Regions from separate parts of the Bacillus sp. EB V-12 genome, predicted to be linked through region 2. Evidence: riboswitches for the same ligand, from Rfam matches in the RefSeq annotation. Region 2 holds a riboswitch; each other region holds the start of a gene.
What was found. A riboswitch is a leader RNA that binds a small molecule or an ion and turns the genes downstream of it on or off. The one in region 2 is predicted to bind S-adenosylmethionine.

Region 1 (5,357 bases), on a different contig from region 2:
GCAACTTGTTGCAACTTCTATCTTTGGGGTTATCGCTTTCCGTGAGTGGACTACTACTACAACGATCATTCTGGGAACGATTGCAATCCTATTAATCGTAGTTGGTGTTGTATTCACATCATTAGATGATAAAGAAAATGCTCAGCCACCTGGACAATTGAAAAAAGGACTTCTTACTTTAATTGTTTCTACTTTCGGCTATCTTGTATATGTAATTATTATTCGTTGGTATAATATCGATGGTTGGTCTGCTATTTTACCACAAGCAGTTGGTATGTTTGTTGGTGCGGTTGTACTGACGTCTAAACATAAACCATTTAACAAATATGCAATCCGTAATGCTTTGTCTGGTTTACTATGGGGAACTGGAAACTTATTCTTACTTCTTTCATTACCACGTGTTGGAGTAGCAACAAGCTTCCCATTATCTCAAACTGGAATCGTTATCTCAACATTCGGTGCGATTGTATTCTTAGGTGAAAAGAAAACAAAACGTCAATTGATCTTTATTGCACTAGGTAGTGTTTTAATTATCGGCGGCGCTGTATTACTTGGTATGACAAAAGCATAATCTTATATTCTATTAGTAAACCCCTGAAGCATATGTACTTCAGGGGTTTTTTAATTCTAATTATTTTCTAGATATAATTATTTGTATGTTCTTGCCCCTTATAATTGCTCTTCCACTCTAGCAAACCAGCTACACATATAAAGAGATTAATAATAGCTAATATTAGCATGACGTATAAACCAGTAGAAATATAAATTACAATGCTAACTATGTTATATAAAATCCATAAATGCCAGTTTTCTAATATTTTTCGACTTAACATAAATTGAGCCACTAGTCCCAATACGGCATTTAAAGCGTCTAAATATGGACTTGTTGACTCTAAATAACGGACTTGATAATAACCCCAACCAATCCAAGCAACTAAAATAAAACTTATATAAAAAGTCCATCCTTTCAAATCTAAACGAACTGTTGCTTTTACCTCTCCCTCCCCACTTCGTGCAATCCAATAATACCAACCATATACATTAAATATAAATTGAAAAGCGGCTAATACTGCCATTGCATATAAACCTTGTGTAATAAAAATGTATAGAAATACCGCAACAGTAATCATGCCAAATAAAAAGTTGGATACTTTTTCTCTCGCTAATAACCAAACATTAATGATCCCCATAATTGATGCGAAAATTTCAATATAACTCGATTGAATATACAATCCAACTAATACACAAATAATACTAGAAACAAGTAAAAAAAGTGGACTTCTAACCATATTTATCTCTCCCCAGATGTGTAATAAATTCCCTATCACCAGTATAAGGAATAGCCCTTTCCTTTACCATGAATCTCCTCCTTCTCATTATCCATTCCATCTACGGTAAGTCTTTTCTTTTTACAAAATTCTCTTAAAGATGATATCGTTTTTATAACATATCTCTACTAGAAAGGAATAAAGGATATGCTAACTAAACATCGAATTTTATTTATTGGTGCCGGTCGTATGGCAGAAGCTATATTTTCCGGATTACTTAAAACAAGCAAAGAGTACATCGAAGAAATTATCGTCTCTAACCGAAGCAACATAGAAAAGCTAAAACAGTTACAACATCGATATAATGTGTCTACTACAACAGATTGGAAACAGCATGTTACATCTGTTGATACGGTTGTTTTAGCAATGCCACCTTCGGCTCATGAAGAGTTATTAGCTGAGCTATCTCCGTTAATATCAAATCAACTAGTCGTAACAGTAGCAGCTGGCATTGGACCATCTTATTTAGAAGCTAGACTCCCAAAAGGCACGCCTGTTGCTTGGATTATGCCTAATACAGCTGCTGAAATTGGAAAGTCTATCTCCTTATATACAATGGGACAATCAGTAAACGAGATACATCAAGAAACCCTGCAACTACTTTTAAAAGGTATTGGTACTTCGCAACTTTGTACTGAGGAAGAAGTTCATCAGCTTACTGCAGTTACTGGAAGTGCACCAGCCTTCCTTTATTACTTTGCTGAAAGCTTAATTGAAGCAACAAAAAGTTATGGAGTTGATGAAGAAACCGCAAAACATCTTGTGATTCAAATGATTTCTGGCTCTGCTTCTATGCTTGAACAAACGCAAAATCCAGCTAACCTTCGCGAACAAGTAACAACGCCAGGTGGTTCCACAGCTGAGGGTCTCAAAACTTTATACGAATATAATTTTTCAGAGGCAATTCAAAAAGCAGTAGAAGCAACAAACAAAAAAGCTAGGGGGAAATAATATGATTTTAACAAGTTTAAAAGACTATACAACATTACATAACGGTGTAAAAATGCCTTGGTTTGGTTTAGGTGTTTTTAAAGTAGAAGATGGTTCAGAAGTAATTGATTCTGTAAAAGCAGCAATTAAAAATGGCTACCGCAGCATCGATACTGCAGCAATCTATCAAAATGAAGAAGGCGTTGGGCAAGCGATTCGTGAATCCGGTGTTTCACGTGAAGAATTATTTATTACCTCAAAAGTATGGAATAGCGATCAAGGATATGAAACAACGCTTCAAGCATTTGAAACTACATTAGAGAAATTAGGTCTAGAATATTTAGATTTATATTTAGTACATTGGCCTGTAAAAGGGAAATATACTGAATCATGGAAAGCATTAGAAACACTTTATAAAGATGGCCGTGTTCGCGCTATCGGTGTGAGTAATTTCCACATTCACCACTTACAAGACGTATTTGAAATTGCTGAAATTAAGCCAATGGTCAACCAAGTGGAATACCACCCACGTTTAGCACAAGAAGAGTTACATGCATTCTGTAAAGAACATAATATCCAGCTTGAAGCTTGGTCACCATTAATGCAAGGACAACTACTAGATAATCCAACGTTACAAGAAATTGCGACAAAATATAATAAATCAACTGCGCAAATTATTTTACGTTGGGATTTACAAAACGAAGTTGTAACAATTCCCAAATCAATTAAAGAACATCGCATTATTGAAAATGCAAACATCTTCGACTTTGAATTAAGTGCTGATGATATGAAAGCAATTCAAGCTTTAAATGAAGATCGTCGCGTTGGTCCAGATCCAGATAACTTTAACTTCTAGTAGAAAAACCACTGCCATATGCAGTGGTTTTTTCATTTAAGAAAACTGAAAATTTAAACTATATTTCATTTAGTTGACACTTCATTATTCAAGGTGTAAGATTTTGAATTATCAAAGAAACACAAAAATTAATAAAATTTATTCGTTTACTCATTGTATCAAGAGAGGTGGAGGGACTGGCCCTTTGAAACCTCGGCAACAGGTTCATTTTGAATACTGTGCCACTTCCTGCAAGCTTTATGCTTGAAAGATAGAATGAGGGACTTCGTTTATATACGGGTGCATAACTTGTACGTAAAAATCCCTCTTTCTCAATATGAAAAGAGGGATTTTTTATTTTTCATTTCCCTCATCATCATCCAAACTTAATTATTTAGGAGGAAAATCAAATGAAAAAGAAGTTTGTACCCGGTATTGCATCAGTTGTAGGAGTAAGTATTTTATTAACTGGTTGCGGTAGTTATAAAAACGAAGCAAGCGGAGCAAATGCAAAAGACGAGGCACCTAGTAAACAGGTTTTAAACTTATCTTCACCTACTGAAATACGAACAATGGATACGGCTCGTGCTACAGATACTGATTCTGGTCAAGTAATGAGAAACGTATTTGAAGGTTTGTATAATCTTGGTGAAGGTAACAAACCTGTTCCTGGTGTTGCAAAATCTCATGAAGTAAGTGGCGATAAAACGAAATACACATTCCATTTGCGAGATTCAAAATGGTCAAACGGCACTCCTGTTACAGCTAAAGATTTTGTGTTCGCTTGGCAACGTGCCGTAGATCCAGCAACAGCCTCTGAATATGCATTTTTATTCTTTGATATTAAAAACGCAACAAAAATTAACAACAAAGAACTTCCAGCCGACCAACTTGGTGTAAAAGCAGTTGATGACCATACGTTTGAGGTAGAATTAGAGCGTCCTGTTCCTTATTTTATTAGCTTAACAGCGTTCCCAACATTTCTACCAATTAATGAGGAATTCTTTAAAGTACAAGGTGATAAGTACGCTTTAGAAGATAATACAATCTTGTACAATGGAGCTTTTACACTAAGCGATTGGAAGCACGAACAAAGCTTTAAATTTAAGAAGAACCCTACCTATTGGGATAAAGATACTGTCAAACTAGAAGAAATCAATTTTAATGTCGTAAAAGAAAAATCAACAGAAGTAAATTTATTCGAGTCAAAACAATTAGATCGTATAAAACTAACATCTGACTTCGTCGATAAATATAAAAAGGATGCTAACTTTAAAGAACGTCCAAACGTAGGCGTACAATTTTTACGTATGAATCAACAAAACAAAGTACTTCAAAACGTTTCTGCACGCCAAGCAATTGATCAAACAATTGATAGAAAATCCTTTGTAAATACGTTATTAAATGATGGCTCTACACCAACATTTGGTCTCGTTCCAAAAAACTTTGCAAAAGGACCTGAAGGAAAAGACTTCCGTACTGCAAACGGCGATTTAACAAAAGTTGATACAAAATCTGCACAAGAGTTATGGAAAAAAGCTAAACAAGAGCTTGGTTCTGAAAAGATAACATTAGAATTATTAACGAGTGATGCTGACCTTGATAAGAAAACTGGTGAATTCTTAAAAGGACAACTAGAAAAGAATCTAGATGGATTAACAGTAAATATAAAACCTCAGCCGCGTAAGCAACAAGTTTCGCTTTTATTAAAAGGTGACTACGAAATCGGAATTGATGGCTGGAGCCCTGACTTTGCGGATCCAATTACATTCCTTGAGCTATTTACAACGAATAACCCTTATAACTTAGATCATTACTCTAATAAGGAATTCGATGAAACAATAGCAAAAGTGAAAACAACTTTAGCTGGTGATGAAAAAGCTCGCTGGGAAGCATTACTAGCATCCGAGAAAATATTATTTAAAGACTCTGTTATCGCTCCTCTTTACCAAAAAGGCGAATCTTATTTAGAACGTTCTTATGTGAAAGGAATTGTGCAAGTAGACTTTGCAGGTCAATTAAACTTCAAGTGGGCAAAAATTGAAAAATAAAGTGAAACTTTAATAAGTGGGGGTTTCTTCATCCCCACTTATTATTAGCCCACACCAATTGTTTTTTTAGCAAAATATATTAAAAATAGGTTCTCTCACACATGAGAATCTGCTTTTTTAATATATTATTCTGAGAAATTAACAATCTATTTTTATTATTGACATATAGTTCTTTTCAGCGTTAATATTCTAAATAATCAAAGAAACAAAATA
Region 2 (5,357 bases):
TCTTGCTTGCAATAGCAAACGCCAATGTGCTAAACGAACTAATGGCCATTCTGCTACAACAAATAATACTTTTGCCCCTTTAGCAGTATGAACACGCATCCACTCTGGAAAACGAATATCATAACAAATTGTTCCAGCACATTCAACATCATCTAGCTTAAATTCGCCCGTACCATTACCAGCTATTAAATATTTATGTTCATCCATAAGCTGAAATAAATGTACTTTACTATATTCGTTGACTAACTGTCCTTCATTATTTACAACATACATCGTATTTGTAACGCCTTGCTCTGTTTGCTTTGCTATGGACCCACCAACAATATGTACATCATATTGCTTCGCCCATTCTATTAACTTTTCTTTCGTTTCCACTCCATCCCTATCTGCAATTTCAGAAAGTCTCGTTAAATCATATCCTGTTGTCCATAGTTCTGGTAAGACGATAACATCTGGCCTTTCCTTCATAGCTTCACTTATTTTATTTTTAGCATTCTCAATATTTTTTTCTACATCTCCAAAAACAATATCCATTTGAATACATGCGACTTTCATTTTTTCAGCCCCATTCTTATTTTTCTCTTTACAAAATACTGGAAAGATTATATCATTTGTCACTAGAATTGTAACAACTTTCAAAAGAGGTGGAAAGTATGAAATTATTTCAACCTTCTGAGATAGTAACATCATTGCCAACACAATTTTTCGCTTCACTTGTTGCAAAAGTTAACAAAGTCGTTGCAGCTGGTCACGATGTTATTAATCTAGGTCAAGGTAATCCAGATCAACCAACACCGCAGCATATCGTAAAAGCTTTACAAGATGCTGCCGAAAAGACCATTCATCATAAATATCCGCCATTTCGCGGACATGAAAGCTTAAAGGAAGCCGTGGCTACATTCTATAAACGTGAATACGGCGTGGAATTAAACCCAAAAACTGAAGTTGCTATTTTGTTTGGAGGGAAGGCTGGACTAGTAGAATTACCGATTTGTTTTACAAATCCCGGTGATACGATTCTCGTTCCGGATCCAGGTTATCCTGATTATTTATCCGGGGTTGCTTTAGCAAAAGCACACTTTGAAACAATGCCGCTTATTGCAGAAAATAACTTTTTACCAGATTATACGAACATTGATGACTCTATTGCAGAGCGTGCAAAATTAATGTTTTTAAACTATCCAAATAATCCTACCGGTGCTACTGCATCAAAAGATTTTTTTGATGCAACCATTCACTTTGCTAATAAACATAATATATTAGTTGTTCACGATTTTGCTTATGGAGCTATCGGATTTGATGGTCAAAAACCTGTTAGTTTCTTGCAAGCAGATGGTGCGAAAGATATAGGAATTGAAATTTACACATTATCAAAAACTTTCAATATGGCTGGCTGGCGCATCGCTTTTGCTGTAGGGAATGAAAGTGTGATTGAAACAATTAACCTATTACAAGATCATATGTATGTTAGTATATTCGGTGCAGTTCAAGATGCTGCTCGAGAAGCGCTATTAAGTTCACAGTCTTGTGTAATAGACCTTGTAAATAGTTACGAATCTCGAAGAAACGCTCTTATTTCAGCCTGTCACTCAATTGGTTGGAATGTAGACATTCCAACAGGATCATTCTTTGCATGGCTTCCCGTTCCAAAAGGATATACCTCTGAGCAATTTTCTAATATTTTACTAGAAAAAGCACATGTCGCAGTTGCTCCTGGTGTTGGATTTGGTGAGCATGGAGAAGGGTATGTCCGTGTTGGTCTCTTGCATACAGAAGATAGATTACGAGAAGCCATTAATCGAATTGATAAATTAAATTTTTTCAAAAAGTAATTGACAACACGAAAAATATCTGACAAAATTCAGTTATCTTAAAAATTTAAACATTTCTAAATACTTCTTATCAAGAGCAGGTGGAGGGACGAGCCCGACGAAACCCGGCAACCGATCTACAATTGTAGACACGGTGCTAATTCTCGCAGCATTACGCTGACAGATAAGGAGCTGGTTGTAAAAAAACCTCTCCTTAGCTGAGAGGTTTTTTTATTTAACTAGGAGGTTATAACAATGAGCGGAATTATAGCGACGTATTTAATCCATGATGATTCACATAACTTAGAAAAAAAAGCTGAGCAAATTGCACTCGGTTTAACAATTGGCTCTTGGACTCATTTGCCACACTTATTGCAAGAACAATTAAAGCAGCATAAAGGCAACGTCATTCATGTTGAGGAATTAGCTGAACATGAACATACCAATTCGTATTTACGTAAAAAAGTAAAACGCGGAATTATTAAAATCGAATATCCGCTATTAAACTTCAGTCCAGATTTACCAGCGATTTTAACGACTACATTTGGAAAGCTATCACTTGATGGCGAAGTAAAACTAATTGACTTAACTTTTTCAGACGAGTTAAAAAAACATTTTCCTGGTCCAAAATTCGGGATAGATGGTATTCGAAATCTTTTACAAGTGCATGATCGTCCCCTTTTAATGAGTATTTTTAAAGGAATGATTGGACGAAACATTGGGTATTTAAAAACGCAATTACGCGATCAAGCAATTGGTGGTGTAGATATAGTAAAAGATGATGAAATATTATTTGAAAATGCATTAACACCCCTTACGAAACGCATTGTATCTGGAAAAGAAGTTTTACAATCTGTCTACGAAACATACGGTCATAAAACGTTATATGCCGTAAATTTAACAGGGCGAACTTTTGATTTAAAAGAAAATGCTAAACGTGCAGTGCAAGCTGGAGCTGATATTCTATTATTTAACGTATTTGCTTACGGACTAGATGTACTACAATCACTTGCAGAAGATGATGAAATCCCAGTTCCTATTATGCCACATCCTGCTGTAAGTGGTGCTTATTCAGCATCCAAGTTATATGGAGTTTCATCTCCATTATTACTTGGAAAGCTACTACGTTATGCTGGGGCTGACTTTTCATTATTCCCATCTCCATACGGAAGTGTTGCGCTAGAAAAAGAGGAGGCTCTTGCTATCTCAAAATATTTAACTGAAGACGATGCATTTTTCAAGAAGAGCTTTTCTGTTCCGTCTGCTGGTATTCATCCTGGTTTCGTTCCCTTTATTGTACGAGATTTCGGTAAAGATGTTGTTATTAATGCTGGCGGCGGGATACACGGACATCCAAATGGAGCGCAAGGCGGCGGTAAAGCTTTTCGTACTGCAATTGATGCTACTTTGCAAAATAAACCACTCCATGAAGTAGACGACATAAATTTGCATAGTGCACTACAAATATGGGGAAATCCCTCTTATGAGGTGAAATTATGAGTATTCAAGTATTTTGTGATTTCGATGGCACGATTACAAATAATGATAACATTATGTCCATTATGGAAAAATTCGCACCACCAGAAGCCGAAGAAGTAAAGAATAAAATTTTATCACAAGAACTATCCATTCAAGAAGGTGTTTCTCAATTATTTCAATTAATACCTACTAATCTGCACGATGATATTATTCAATTTTTAATAGAAACTGCTGAAATCCGTAGTGGTTTTCATGAGTTTATACAATTCGTAAAGGAAAATAACATTTCTTTTTACGTGATATCAGGTGGAATGGATTTCTTCGTCTATCCACTCTTACAAGGAATCATTCCAAAAGAGCAAATTTATTGTAATGAAACAGACTTTTCAGCAGAGTTTATTACAGTTAAATGGCCTCATTCTTGTGATGATCATTGTCAAAATCATTGCGGATTATGTAAATCATCATTAATCCGTAAATTAAGTGATACAGATGACTTTCATATTGTAATTGGAGATTCTATTACTGATTTACAAGCCGCGAAACAAGCTGATAAAGTATTCGCTCGCGATTTTCTTATTACAAAGTGTGCAGAAAATCATATTGCTTATACACCGTTTGAAACATTTCAAGATGTGCAAGCTGAATTAAAACTTTTGTTGGAGGTGAAGGCATGAAACAACTTTTTCGTCAATGGTATGACTTAAGCGAGATAAAAAAAGAGTTAACAACACGAAATTGGTTCCCAGCAACAAGTGGTAATATTTCTATAAAGGTTAGTCATGAACCACTTACTTTTCTTATTACGGCAAGCGGTAAAGATAAAACAAAAACCACTCCAGATGATTTTCTATTAGTAGATCATGTAGGAGTTCCCGTTTTAGAGACTGAATTACGTCCTTCAGCAGAAACAATATTGCATACACACATTTATAACAATACGAATGCCGGTTGCGTACTTCATGTTCATACAACCGATAATAATGTCATCACAAATTTATATAGTGATGCAGTCACCCTTCAAAATCAAGAAATTATTAAAGCACTCGATATTTGGGAAGAAGGTGCAACAATTTACATTCCTATTATCGAAAACCATGCCCATATCCCAACGCTTGGAGAAAACTTCCGAAAGCATATACAAGGAGATTCGGGTGCAGTATTAATCCGTAACCACGGTATTACTGTATGGGGCCGAGATAGCTTTGATGCAAAGAAGAGATTAGAAGCTTATGAGTTTTTATTCCAATTTCATATAAAACTATTATCAATTCAGGGAGGCGTTTCTAATGGCGCAAATTCGTATTCATGAAGTAAATACTCGTATTGAAAATGAAGTGGAAGTATCTAAATTTCTACAAGAGGAAGGCGTTTTATATGAGAAATGGAATATTTCTAAACTTCCTACTCATTTAAATGAAAATTATTCGTTAACAGATGAAAACAAAGCTGAAATATTAGCTATTTTTTCAAAAGAAATCGCTGATGTTTCAGCACGCCGTGGTTATAAAGCACATGATGTAATTTCACTTTCAAATAGCACCCCTAACCTTGACGAATTATTAATTAATTTCCAAAAGGAACACCATCATACAGATGACGAAGTTCGCTTTATCGTCAGTGGTCATGGCATTTTCGCTATTGAAGGTAAAGATGGGAAATTCTTTGATGTTGAACTTGAGCCAGGCGATTTAATATCTGTTCCTGAAAATGCAAGACATTATTTTACCTTGCAAGATGATCGCCAAGTTGTAGCTATTCGTATTTTTGTGACAACTGAAGGCTGGGTTCCAATCTATTAAGGTAGTTAGTTGAATAAAAGGACTTGGACCCCCTTTTCCAAACTTTTATTCACTCTACATATATACATCCTCCTATGGAACAGGCTTATTTCATTTTGAAATAAGCCTGATTTTTTATTTACTTGAAAGTACCATTTCATCACAAATTTAACACCTTGATTTTTCAAGTGCATTTTTCGAACATTTTTTGAACATTTATTGAATTTTTTCTGAAAATTCTGTTTTATGTGTGATATACTACAATTAACTAAGAAGGAAAATAATA
Region 3 (5,357 bases), on a different contig from region 2:
AAAGCAAGCCGTGAGTTAGCTGAAAAAGCAATGCAAGTAGCGGATGAAACATTCCAAACTTGGAGAAAATCAAAGCCAGAAATGCGTGCAGATATTTTATTCCGTGCTGCAGCAATCGTTCGTCGCAGAAAACATGAATTCTCTGCTATTCTTGTAAAAGAAGCAGGTAAGCCATGGAATGAGGCAGATGCTGATACAGCAGAAGCAATCGATTTTATGGAATATTATGGTCGTCAAATGTTAAAATTAAAAGACGGTATTCCAGTAGAAAGCCGTCCAATTGAATATAATCGTTTCTCTTACATTCCATTAGGAGTAGGTGTTATCATTTCTCCTTGGAACTTCCCATTCGCAATTATGGCAGGTATGACAACAGCTGCTTTAGTTTCTGGTAACACAGTATTACTAAAACCAGCTAGTACAACTCCTGTAGTAGCAGCGAAATTTATGGAAGTATTAGAAGAAGCTGGCTTACCAGCTGGCGTAGTAAACTTCGTTCCAGGTAACGGTTCTGAAGTTGGTGATTACTTAGTAGATCATCCTCGTACACGTTTCGTAAGCTTCACGGGATCTCGTGATGTAGGTATCCGCATCTATGAGCGTGCAGCGAAAGTAAACCCAGGACAAATTTGGTTAAAACGCGTTATCGCTGAAATGGGCGGTAAAGATACAATCGTTGTTGATAAAGAAGCAGATCTTGAATTAGCAGCTAAGTCTATCGTTGCATCAGCATTCGGATTCTCAGGACAAAAATGTTCTGCATGTTCTCGTGCAGTAATCCATGAAGATGTATATGATCATGTATTAAATCGTGCTGTTGAATTAACAAAAGAATTAACAGTTGCTAACCCAGCAGTATTAGGTACAAACGTGGGTCCTGTTAATGACCAAGCTGCATTCGATAAAGTAATGAGCTATGTTGCAATTGGTAAAGAAGAAGGTAGAATCTTAGCAGGTGGCGAAGGAGACGATTCTAAAGGCTGGTTCATCCAACCAACAATCGTTGCTGACGTTGCAGAAGATGCTCGCTTAATGAAAGAAGAAATCTTCGGACCAGTAGTAGCATTCTGTAAAGCGAAAGACTTCGATCATGCACTTGCAATTGCAAATAATACGGAATACGGTTTAACAGGTGCTGTTATTACTAACAACCGTGACCATATTGAAAAAGCACGCGAAGACTTCCACGTTGGTAACTTATACTTCAACCGTGGATGTACTGGTGCAATCGTAGGTTACCAACCATTTGGTGGCTTTAACATGTCTGGTACAGACTCTAAAGCTGGTGGACCTGATTACTTAGCACTTCACATGCAAGCAAAAACTACTTCTGAAACTTTATAAGAAATAGTAGAGGAGCTCTTCACAGAATGTGAAGAGCTCCTTTTAAAATTGAAATCCTATATATTACCATCGTTCGAAGGGAATGAGCTAAAACCTATTAATAGCGGGATAAACATGCGAACAGAAATAAAATGATGAGAAAAGTTGACTTATTAGTCATATTTTTTAGTATTCATTTTGAGAATTTCCTGTATAATACAATTTGAAAGAAAATCTATGGTTCGACAAGGAACACTCCTTTCGGTTTTGCTCACTGAAAGGAGTGTTTTTTTATGTAGCTAAAAATTCTTGCGTGCTTATTACATTTGCATATACACCATTTAAACTAGCTAAAATTGTATTGTGAATGTAAACAGCTGGTATAGTAGCGTTCTTAAAAGAAAGGTCTTTTGTAGCACAAGCATCATGTATAACGGTACATTGAAAGCCAAAATCGAATGCAGCCCTTACTGTAGCATCGATACACATATGAGTCATCATCCCACATACAACGACATGTTCAATATTTAAACGTTTTAATTGCTCTAGAAGATTAGTTTCTCGGAAGCTATTTGGATAATGTTTGACTATAACTGTTTCTTCTCTAAGTGGACGTACGCTTTCGTGAATATGTACACCTTCTGTATTAGGTAGGAAAAAAGTAGCGCCATCTTTTATAGCTACGTGTTGGATATGAAAAATAGGTTCGCTGTTTGTTCTAAAGTGTTGTAATAACTGATTAGCATATTCGCTTGCTTCTACTGGATTACGCAATTCCATCTTTCCATTTGGAAAATAATCGTTTTGAATATCGATGAGTAAAAGAGCTGTTTTCATATATTTATCTTCCTCCGAGTTTCATATTCAAATAAATTTATTCAATTCGTAGAGAAGATTCTCCTGTTTAAAAATATGAGGAAGAAGAATTTTAAATAACCTTGAAAGTTACTATTTTCTCATGAATTTTCATCTGAAAATTTTAATAAAGGAATAATTAATATTTTTCTAAAAAATGTATTGACTCTTATTATTCTGAGTTCTATAATGAGAATTAATTAAACGACAATTAAATCGATACATTCTTATCCAGAGAGGTGGAGGGACTGGCCCTACGATACCTCAGCAACGGGTTTTTTTAATACCGTGCTAACTCCAGCAAGCCATATAAAGGCTTGGAAGATGAGAAGATGTGAATGAGTACATATAAGTGCTCTCCTTCTTATCTTTATGGTTGATAAGAAGGAGAGCACTTTTTATTTTACCTCGAAAGCTCTGCTTCAAGTTTTTACAGCATATAGGAGGGGAAAAAATGATTTCTTTTAACAATGTAAGTAAAGTGTATGAATCAGCTGGGCAATCTGTTCATGCGGTAGAGGATGTAACATTATCAGTTGAGAAAGGCGAAATTTTTGGCATTATCGGTTTTAGTGGCGCTGGAAAGAGTACGTTATTACGCCTAGTAAATATGTTAGAGAGACCGACGGCAGGAACGATTTCAATAGATGATAAAGATATTACATCATTATCGACGAAAGAATTACGTAAACTAAGACAAAGAATCGGAATGATCTTTCAAAGTTTTAATTTATTTAATTCAAGAACAGTATTTGGAAATATTGCTTATCCATTAAAGTTAGCGAAAGTACCAAAGAATGAGATAAAAGAAAGAGTAAATGAACTGCTGAAGTTTGTAGGGTTAGAAGATAAAGCAAACTATTACCCAGAGCAGCTATCAGGTGGACAAAAGCAACGTGTGGGCATTGCTAGAGCACTTGCGACATCGCCAGATATTCTTATATGTGATGAGGCAACATCAGCCTTAGATCCAGAAACAACGACAGAAATTCTAAACTTATTAAAGAAAGTAAATAGAGAATACAATTTAACAATTCTTCTTATTACACATGAAATGCATGTTGTGAAAGAAATTTGTCACCGTGTAGCTGTAATGGAGAAGGGAAAAGTTATTGAAGAAGGAAAACTGTTTGATGTTTTCACGCAACCAAAAACAAAGACGACTCAAAACTTTGTACGTTCTGTCATTAATGATCATTTACCGGAAAGTGTTCTAGCGAAAATTCAAAATGGTGGTCAAATTTATCGTCTAACATTTACTGGTGAGGAGACAGGACAGCCGGTACTATCATATATCGCAAAAAACTATAACGTCGATGTAAATGTACTGTACGGAAATATTATTGAACTTCAAAATGTGCTATTTGGAAATCTTCTTGTAGAGTTGCAAGGGGAGCAGAGGGAAATTCAAAAAGCATTACAACATCTAAGACTGCAAGTGCAGCTGAAGGAGGTAGAAGCTCATGCGAGTTGATTGGAGTATATTTTGGCCGCGCATACTAGATGCGACGGGGGATACCCTCTTAATGGTAATTGTAACCCTTATATTTGCTACAATTCTTGGTATACCGCTAGGTTTACTTTTATATGTAACGAGAAAAGGAAACTTTTTAGAAAATAAATGGGTCTTTTCTATTCTTAACATCATAATTAATACAATTCGTCCGGTACCATTCATTATCTTTTTAGTAGCGTTAAGTCCACTAACGAGAAGTGTTATCGGAACGACGATTGGAACAGCAGCAGCAATTTTCCCGATGACCTTAGTCGCATCAATTGGTATTGCTAGAATGGTTGAAACAAACCTTGTTTCCGTTCCGAAAGGAGTAATTGAAGCAGCGCAAGCAATGGGCGCCTCGCCAATTAGAATTGTTTTTGAAATCCTTGTACCAGAAGCGTTAGCACCATTAATCTTAGGTGTCACATTTATGACAGTTGGTTTAATTGAATTTTCTGCAGTTGCTGGGCTTGTCGGTGGTGGCGGTCTTGGTGATTTAGCAATGACATATGGTTATCAACGTTTTGATACATCAGTTATGTTCGTAACGGTCGTGTTACTTATTATTCTCGTACAGATAGCTCAAAATTTAGGGAATTACTTTGCGAAAGTCTTGTTACGCAGATCATAAAAAGGAAGAGAGGAAAAGAAAATGAAGAAAATTTTAGCATTTGCATTATCAGCGATTGTAGGAGTCTCAGCATTAAGCGGCTGCTCAAGTGGAGACACGGGTGCAGGAGCGAAAGAAAAAGTAGTTCGCGTCGGTGTAACTGGAACGGATGGAGACGCTTGGGAAATTTTGAAGAAAAAAGCTGAAAAAGAAGGGATTAAGATTAAACTGGTGGAGTTCTCCGATTACACAACGCCAAATAAAGCGTTAGCTGATGGAGATATTGAACTAAACTCATTCCAGCATATTGCGTTCTTAGAGCAATTTAAAAAGGAACATAAGTTAGATATTACAGCTGTTGGTACAACACAAATTGCACCAATGGGTTTATACTCTGAAAAATATAAGAAATCAAATGAAATCCCAGATGGTTCAGAAATTGCAATTCCAAACGATCCAACGAACCAAGCACGTGCATTAAAACTTCTTGATGCAGCTGGATTATTAAAGCTGAAAAAGGATTTTGGTCTATTTGGAGATCCAAGTGGTATTGCTGAAAATCCGAAGAAATTAAAAATTACACCGGTTATCGCACAGCAAACACCTCGTGTGTTAAAAGATGTAGCGGCATCAGTTATTAATAACGGTGTTGCTGGTCAAGCTGGATTAGATCCAGCGAAGGATCCTATTTTCTTAGAAGATCCAAAGAATGAAAATGCGAAGCCTTATATTAATATTTTCGCAGCTCGTACGAAAGATAAAGATGATCCAACACTGAAAAAAGTAATTGAATTATACCATTCAAAAGAAGTAACAGATGCAATTAAGAAAGAAACAAATGATGGTTCAATTTCAGTAGATCTTTCACTTGAGGAGCTTGAAAAAATCGTAAAATAATTATTGGGTTTAATGGACTAACAGAAGGAACCCCTCCGCTGTTAGTTCGTTCAACATATAAACTTAACAAACAAACCCTAATTCTGTACCTTCCAATTTTGTATAACGTAGAATCCAATGTTTGTTAAGTAGAGTAATGGACCAGGAGTTTTCCTGGTCTTTTTTTATGAATGA

Region 1: it holds a riboswitch for S-adenosylmethionine, as region 2 does, so the genes downstream of both, ACZDYH_RS26695 (peptide ABC transporter substrate-binding protein) here and mtnW (2,3-diketo-5-methylthiopentyl-1-phosphate enolase) in region 2, are expected to answer to the same signal.
Region 3: it holds a riboswitch for S-adenosylmethionine, as region 2 does, so the genes downstream of both, ACZDYH_RS21940 (methionine ABC transporter ATP-binding protein) here and mtnW (2,3-diketo-5-methylthiopentyl-1-phosphate enolase) in region 2, are expected to answer to the same signal.

The regions. Positions count from the first base shown of each region.
Region 1 is NZ_JBUXJL010000014.1:30,006-35,362, reverse strand. It holds gene ACZDYH_RS26715 (GRP family sugar transporter) at 1-571, shown strand, start outside; gene pnuC (nicotinamide riboside transporter PnuC) at 639-1,289, opposite strand; gene proC (pyrroline-5-carboxylate reductase) at 1,476-2,279, shown strand; gene ACZDYH_RS26700 (aldo/keto reductase) at 2,281-3,114, shown strand; SAM riboswitch class I at 3,267-3,371, shown strand; gene ACZDYH_RS26695 (peptide ABC transporter substrate-binding protein) at 3,504-5,144, shown strand.
Region 2 is NZ_JBUXJL010000001.1:591,588-596,944, reverse strand. It holds gene ACZDYH_RS03230 (carbon-nitrogen family hydrolase) at 1-639, opposite strand, end outside; gene ACZDYH_RS03225 (pyridoxal phosphate-dependent aminotransferase) at 654-1,832, shown strand; SAM riboswitch class I at 1,897-2,002, shown strand; gene mtnW (2,3-diketo-5-methylthiopentyl-1-phosphate enolase) at 2,067-3,311, shown strand; gene ACZDYH_RS03215 (2-hydroxy-3-keto-5-methylthiopentenyl-1-phosphate phosphatase) at 3,308-3,967, shown strand; gene ACZDYH_RS03210 (methylthioribulose 1-phosphate dehydratase) at 3,964-4,602, shown strand; gene ACZDYH_RS03205 (1,2-dihydroxy-3-keto-5-methylthiopentene dioxygenase) at 4,580-5,092, shown strand.
Region 3 is NZ_JBUXJL010000008.1:23,104-28,460, forward strand. It holds gene pruA (L-glutamate gamma-semialdehyde dehydrogenase) at 1-1,344, shown strand, start outside; gene ACZDYH_RS21935 (cysteine hydrolase family protein) at 1,615-2,160, opposite strand; SAM riboswitch class I at 2,403-2,509, shown strand; gene ACZDYH_RS21940 (methionine ABC transporter ATP-binding protein) at 2,633-3,652, shown strand; gene ACZDYH_RS21945 (methionine ABC transporter permease) at 3,642-4,307, shown strand; gene ACZDYH_RS21950 (MetQ/NlpA family ABC transporter substrate-binding protein) at 4,329-5,183, shown strand; gene ACZDYH_RS21955 (HXXEE domain-containing protein) at 5,348-5,357, opposite strand, start outside.